DNA from 2 places in the Thioclava sp. ISO4 genome. Region 2 is predicted to be linked to the other one. Evidence: riboswitches for the same ligand, from Rfam matches in the RefSeq annotation. Region 2 holds a riboswitch; the other holds the start of a gene.

Region 1 (3,400 bases), 150 kb from region 2:
GAAGAAGACATGGGCGATGATGACGCCCTGCGCGCCATAGATCGAGATCGGATCGATGCCGAAGGGCGCGAGTGCCGCATTGAACAACCCGCGCCGCCCGAACACCGCGATCAGCCCGAAAACGGCGACGATCACCGGCAGGATGAACGGTGCCCCCAGCAGCGAGATCAGCAGCCCCTGCCCCGCAAAGCGGCGCCGGTGCAGCGCCCGCGCGACGGGGATCGCCAGCGCGCAGGAGATCAGCGCCGAGGCCGCCGCCTGCCAAAGCGTGAAGCGGATCGCGGCGAGGTCGGTCTCGCGCAGTCCCGTCAGCCCGCCCGCTCGCAGCGTCACCGCAGCCAATGTGCCAAGGACGAGCGCGGTCAAAGCCGCACCCGCCAGCACCGCCCAGAGGGGCGCGCGTCTTATTTGGAGAAGGCGCGTTGCCATTCGTCCAGCGCCGGACCGCGCAGTTTCTCGGCCTCGGCCTCACCCAGATAGAGCGTCTTGTCGGGCATCGGCAGGTTCTGGAACACCTCAGGCAGCTGATCGTGGGGCAGCTTCGCCGGGAAGGACCAATTCGCCGTCGCGATCATGCCCTGAAAATCGGGGCTGAGCACGTAATCGAGGAATTTCTGCGCCAGTTCCGGGTGCTTCGAGGTCTTGAGCTGCGCGACCAGCTCGGGGGTGAAGTAGTGCCCCTCGGGGAAGATCGCCGCGACTTTGCTGTCATCCTTCTCCGCCATGATGTGGTAGGCGGGCGAGGTGACGTAGCTGAGCACCATATCCGCCTCGCCATCGGTGAACATGCCGTAGGCCTCGGACCAGCCCGGCGTCACGGTCAGCACCTTGGGCGCGATCTTCGTCCAGGCCTCCTCGGCCTTGTCGCCATAGATGTCCTTCACCCACAAGAGCAGCGACAGACCCGCGACCGAGCTGCGCGGATCCTCGATGACGATCTTGTAGGCGTCGTCGGGCGCATCGAGCAGGTCCTGGAAGCTCGCGGGCGGGTTCTTCAGCTTGGTCTTGTCATAGACGAAAGCCAGCTCCGACCAGTCGAAGGGCAGGAAGATCGGATCGTCCCATTTGACCGGCATGGTCAGATCGGAGGTGTCTTCGTTATGCGGGGCGAACAGGCCCGTGGCGCGCGCCTTCGCGGTCACGTCGGTGTTCAGACCGATCGCGATATCGGCGGAGGTCTTGTCGCCTTCGAGCAGGATACGCGGCAGCACATCGCCCGCCACGAATTTCAGATCGCAATCGCAACTCGCCTCGAACCCCTTCTCGATCGCGGGGCCGGGGCCCCATTCGCTCGTGAAATAATCGGGCGCGTAGACGGTGAGTACGGGCTTGTCCTCGGCCGCCGCCATCGTGGCGATCAGGCTCAGGGCTCCCGCAAGCATCAGGTGGGTTTTCATGCCTCACTCCTTGGGCTTGCCGGACGGAGTGGGGCCGGGAGATCCGGCTACCTTCCCTCCGCCGGTCTTAACCGGTTCAGGTTCAACGGGTTCGCGTGGATCGCATCTCAGCCAGCCTTGCGCTGGCACCCCGAGGTAGGGCGCAACGTAAGCGCGCGCGGCTGCGGACGCAAGGGCAAGCAGGCACAGCGTCCCTGCCCCGCGCCCCGGACCCTCTGGCGAGTTCCCGCCAGTCGCGAGCCGCGCCGAATTTCAATGGCTTGCAACTGCGCGCGGGGCGACGCAGGCTCGATCTGGTACGGATTTGGGAGGAACCGATGCGCATCACCCTGACGGCGGCCCTGCTGGCCGCGACCGCCCTGCCCGCCTTGGCCGACACGATCGAGGCGCCGGGCAAGATCACCGCCGTGACGCTATTCCCGCGCGGCGCGCAGGTGGTGCGGCAGGTGACGCTGGACGCCCCCGAGGGCAGCCATGACCTGCTGGTGCCGGGTTTTCCCGAAGGCACCGACATCTCGACGCTGCGGGTGTCGGGTGACGGTGTGCAGATCGGCGCGGTGAGCCTGATCTCCGGACGCGCGCCCGCCGTCGGCGATGGCGAGAGCGCGGCGGTGAAATCCGCGCGGGATCGGTTGGCCTCCGCGAAGGAAGCGCTGGCGGAACAGCAGGACTCGGTGGCGACGATCAGGGCCAAGGCGCAGGCCGCGCGCGACCAGATCACCTATCTCAAGAACACCGACTCGCAGGTTACCGCACCCGAACAGCTGCGCGCACTGGCGCAGATGGTGGAGGATCAAATCCTCTCCGCCTCTGAGCGCGCGATTACCGCTGAAGCCGAGGCGCGTCGCGCGGAAGCCGCGCTCGACCCCGCGAAAGAGGCGGTGAAGCAGGCGCAGACGGCGCTCGATGCGCTGCTGAACCCGGCGCAGGATCGTGACGTGCTGAGCGCCAAGGTGCAGGGTTCGGGCACGCTGACGATCACTTCCTACGTCCAGAATGCGGGCTGGCAGCCCTCCTATGATCTGCGGCTCGACCGCGACAAGGGGGCGGTGGACATGGAGCGGTTCGTCTCGGTCCATCAGGACACGGGCGAGGATTGGCGCGGCGTCGATCTGACCCTCTCGACGGCACGTCCCGGCGGACGGGCGGAGCCCGGCGAGGTCTATCCGCGGCTGGCCCGGATCGGTGATCCCGACGCGCCGCCCACGCCGGTCCCGATGAAGCGCTCCCTCGCCGCGTCTGGCGCTGCGCCCGAGCCGATGATGGAGGCCGCGATCAGCGACCGCGCCGAGATGCAGATGCAGGGCGAGACGGTGACCTACCATTACCCGAGCGCGGTGGACCTGCGCGACGGAGTGGACGATCTGCGCCTGAGCCTCGATTCCAAGACCCTGCCGATGGATGTCTTCGCCGAGGCCGCGCCGCTGACCGATCCGCAGGCCTATCGCGTGGCCGAGGGCAAGAACGCGACCGGCGAGATCCTGTTGCCCGGCCCCGCGAACCTCTATGCCGATGGCGCGCTGGTCGGCCAGTCGCATCTGCCGATGGTCGCGGCGGGTGACGATCTGACGCTTGGCTTCGGGCCGATCGAAGGCATTCGCGTGGACCGCCGGGTGCCCGACACGATGGAGGGCGATAGCGGCTTCATCTCGAAATCCAATGAGCGCCGCGAGGTGGTCGAGATCGAGGTGAAGAACCTCACCGACAAAGGCTGGCCGATGCGGGTGATCGACCGGGTGCCCTATTCCGAACAGGAGGACCTGAAGATCACGACCAAGGCGACCCCGCCCGCGAGCGAGAGCGATTACGACCATCGCCGCGGCGTGCTCGCATGGCGCTTCGATCTGGGCGCGGGCGAGACCAAGACGATCCGCACCGAGACCACGCTCAGCTGGCCCACCGATCAGGTCCTGCGCTAAGGCAAGGCTGCGCGAACAGCCCCGCGCGCGGCGAAGGCCCGCGTGATCAGGCCGCGTTTCGCGGATCGGCCGCAGCCCGCAGTT
Region 2 (3,400 bases):
GTGATCACGCTCATCGCATAGCCGCCATTGGCGGAGATCGCCTTGATATCGGCCTGAATGCCCGCCCCGCCCGATGGGTCGGAGCCAGCGATGGTGAGAATATTCGGGATCATAGGTCGCTCCATGCGCTGCGCAGGGTTCGGGTGGCGCGCGCCATGTCAGGCGCGCGCGAGATGGCGGAAATCACGGCAAGACCGGCACCGCCGGCCGCGCGGATCGCGGGCGCATCGGTGGCGGTGATCCCGCCGATCGCGAGACAGGGGAGGTCCGTGCGTGCGACGATCGCGGCAAAGCCCGCATGGCCGATCGGGGCGGCGTGGTCGGGCTTCGAGCCGGTCGCATGGATCGGGCCGACGCCGAGATAATCGACGCCGGCAGGCACGGCGCCGATCTGCGCCTCGGTCTCGATCGAGAGGCCAAGGAGCATCTCGGGCCCGATCCGGCGGCGGATCGCGACCGGATCGCCATCGCTCTGGCCGATATGCAGCCCGGCGGCGCCGATCTCGATGGCCACCGCGACCCGGTCATTCACGATCAGCGGGACATCGTGGGGCGCAAGCGCCGCGATCAGCGTCCGGGCGAGCGCTGCGAATTCCGCATCAGGGAGCGTCTTGTCGCGCAGCTGCACCCAGCCCGCGCCGCCCTCAGCCGCCGCGATAGCCTGCGCGATCACGGGCTGCGGGGCGTCCGGGTCGGTGACGAAACAGATGGGCGGGATCATGCGGGGTCGATCCGCGCGCCGGCGCTCAGCGCCTCGGCGTCAATCGCATGGAGCGCATCGAGGAAGGCGACCTGAAAGCTGCCCGGACCTTGGGCGGTCGCGCCCGCGCGCTCCCCGGCGAGCCCGAAATAGGCGAGCGCCGCGACGACCGCCTCGAACCGGGGCTGGCCTGCCAGAAAGGCGGCGACGACACCGGTGAGCGAACAGCCCAAAGCGGTCACGCGGGGCATCATCGCATGGCCATTCGCAATCCGCGCGGCCTGCGTGCCGTCAGTCACGAAATCCACCGCGCCGGTCACCGCCACTACGGCGCCGCTCACACGGGCCAAGGCCCGCGCGGCGCTTTCCGCGGTCTCGACGCTCTCGGTGGAATCCGCCCCTTTCCCCGCGCCGGCCTCCCCCGCAAGCGCAAGGATCTCCGAGGCGTTGCCGCGGATCACCGTCGGGCGCAGGTCCACGAGGTGCGCACCAAGCGCGCGCCGATAATCCGTCGCGCCGACCGCGACCGGATCGAGCACCCACGGGATGCCCTGCGCGCGCGCGACCGTGGCCGCCGCCTCCATCGCCTCGGCCCAAGCGGGCGACACCGTGCCGATATTGATGCTGAGCGCCTGCGCGAGACCGGCGAACTCGGCGGCCTCCTCGCGCGCATGGACCATCGCGGGCGAAGCGCCCGAGGCCAGCAGCACATTCGCCATCACGTTCATCGCGACGTAATTGGTGATGTTGTGAACGAGCGGCGCGGTCTGCCGCATCTTTGCGAGATATTGTCCGGGGTCTTCCATCGCACTCTCCTTGGCTGCGGGCAGCAAGAGGAGTGCGAGGGGGCAAAAGGCGGGAACGCGCCTGACCGTCTCACGCGCCTCCCTCCGCCGGCATTATCCGGTTCAGGTTCTAAGGGTTCGTCTCAGCCCGGTTGCCCGAGCGCCCCTGTCGCTTCGTGCAAAGAGGTGACACCCTCCGAGCCGCCCGTCAAGCCGGGTCAGGCGAGGTCGGTGTTTTGCGACGGGTTCGCGCCATCAACCGGCGCGCTGTTTTCCAAGCCTTGGTGCGCCGAGCATGAACAGCACGCCCAAGGCGCTGAACAGAACGGTCATCACCACCGCCTCATGCCAGCCTGCGAAGAACCGCTCGCCATCGCGTCCGGCAATCAGCACCGAGATCAAGGCGATCCCGAGGGCGGAGCCGAGATAGCGCGCGGTATTGTTGGCCGCCGAGCCCATCGCGGCGCGCTCGGGCGGCACGGATTGCACCGCCTCATGGCCCAGCGCGGCGTTCAGGATACCGTTCGCAACCCCGGCGATCAGCAGCCCCGGCACGAGGATCGCCCAACTCGCCGCAGGTGTCGCGAGCAGCATTAGGGCCTGCCCGAGCCCGCAGCCGACGATCCCGCCGATCACGCGCTGGCGCGAGGTCCAGCGCGCGGGCAAGCGATGCGCGTTGAGCGCGGCGATCACGGTCAGGGCCGACCATGCGAGCAGGACGAAAGCGGCCGTGAGCGGTGTCTGGCCCATGCCGCGCACCAGCACGATCGGCACCAGAGACATCAGCGCGAGCACGCCCGCGCCCGAGGCAAACGCCGCGAGGGTCGCGCCGGTGAAGGGCGCATGGGCGAAGAGGTCGAGCCGCAGGATCGGGTTCGGGTCCCGGCGTTCGGTGCGCAGGAAAAGGGTCAGAAAGGCCAGCGCGCCCAACACGAGCAAGCCCACCACGGCGAAGGCGCCCAGCCGCAGCTCGGTCAGGGCCGAGAGCAGGCAGCCGAGGCCGAGCATCAGTAAAAGGCCGCCCGTGAGGTCGACCTTATGCGGGCTGCGCGGGCTCTCGGGCAGGCGGGCCGAGGCGCTCAGCGCAAGGGTGGTCGCCGCAAGCGCGATCGCCCAATGCCCTGCGGGCCAGCCGCCAATCGGCAGCAGCGCAGCGGCAAGGATCGGCCCCAGCGCCACGCCCGCGCCAAGGCCCGCGGCCCAGATCGCGGCGGCGCGGCGGCGTGGCTCGCCCTCGTAGATCTGGCCCAGAAGCCCGAGGCCGCAGGCCATGATACCGGCGCTGCCGAGCCCCTGCACGACACGCGCGACGATCAGGAACAAACCGGTCGGCGCGAGTGCGGCGGCAACGGAAGCGAGCGCGGTGAGCCACAGCCCGCCCACGAAAGTCCGCCTGCGCCCCAGCGTATCTCCGAAGGCCCCGGCGATCAGAAGCCCGCAGGCCGCCCCAAGCGGCATCCCCGACATGATCCACGCCTGCTGCGCGGGGCCAAGCCCGAGCGCGGCGGTCATCGCCTCGAGCGTGGTCAGCGGCAGGGTGAAGACGACGAGTGATAGCATGGTCGCAAGCGCCACGATGGCGAGCGGGGCTTTCGGAGTGACGGGCATCTCAGCTGTCCTTGCTCACGCGGTGGCGGAGCCAGACGACACCGTTCTCCAGCGTCTCGGTCTGCACCAGCTCCAGCGATTGCGCGGGGCCGGTGCCCTGTTCGTAGATCGCAGGCGCGCCGCTATTGCCGTCGATCACCGGCAGGATCAGGGTGCTGGTCGCGTCGATCAGCCCCTTGGCGAGGAAAGTGCCGTTCAGCGTGCCGCCGCCTTCCAGCAGCAGCCGGTCGATCCCAAACCCCTCGGCGATGCGGGTCAGCGCGCCCTCGATGTCGTCCCCGTCGGGGCCGCCGAACACGACCGAGAT

The links. A riboswitch is a leader RNA that binds a small molecule or an ion and turns the genes downstream of it on or off. The one in region 2 is predicted to bind thiamine pyrophosphate.
Region 1: another riboswitch for thiamine pyrophosphate. It lies ahead of thiB (thiamine ABC transporter substrate binding subunit); the one in region 2 lies ahead of thiM (hydroxyethylthiazole kinase).

What each region holds. Positions count from the first base shown of each region.
Region 1 is NZ_CM176571.1:3,330,384-3,333,783, forward strand. Features, by position in the region: gene AC2TZ7_RS16315 (thiamine/thiamine pyrophosphate ABC transporter permease ThiP) at 1-429, opposite strand, end outside; gene thiB (thiamine ABC transporter substrate binding subunit) at 405-1,397, opposite strand; TPP riboswitch at 1,434-1,540, opposite strand; gene AC2TZ7_RS16325 (DUF4139 domain-containing protein) at 1,715-3,316, shown strand; gene AC2TZ7_RS16330 (hypothetical protein) at 3,363-3,400, opposite strand, start outside.
Region 2 is NZ_CM176571.1:3,182,341-3,185,740, reverse strand. Features, by position in the region: gene thiD (bifunctional hydroxymethylpyrimidine kinase/phosphomethylpyrimidine kinase) at 1-113, opposite strand, end outside; gene thiE (thiamine phosphate synthase) at 110-721, opposite strand; gene thiM (hydroxyethylthiazole kinase) at 718-1,506, opposite strand; TPP riboswitch at 1,569-1,663, opposite strand; gene AC2TZ7_RS15595 (MFS transporter) at 1,741-3,093, opposite strand; gene AC2TZ7_RS15590 (dihydrofolate reductase family protein) at 3,095-3,400, opposite strand, start outside.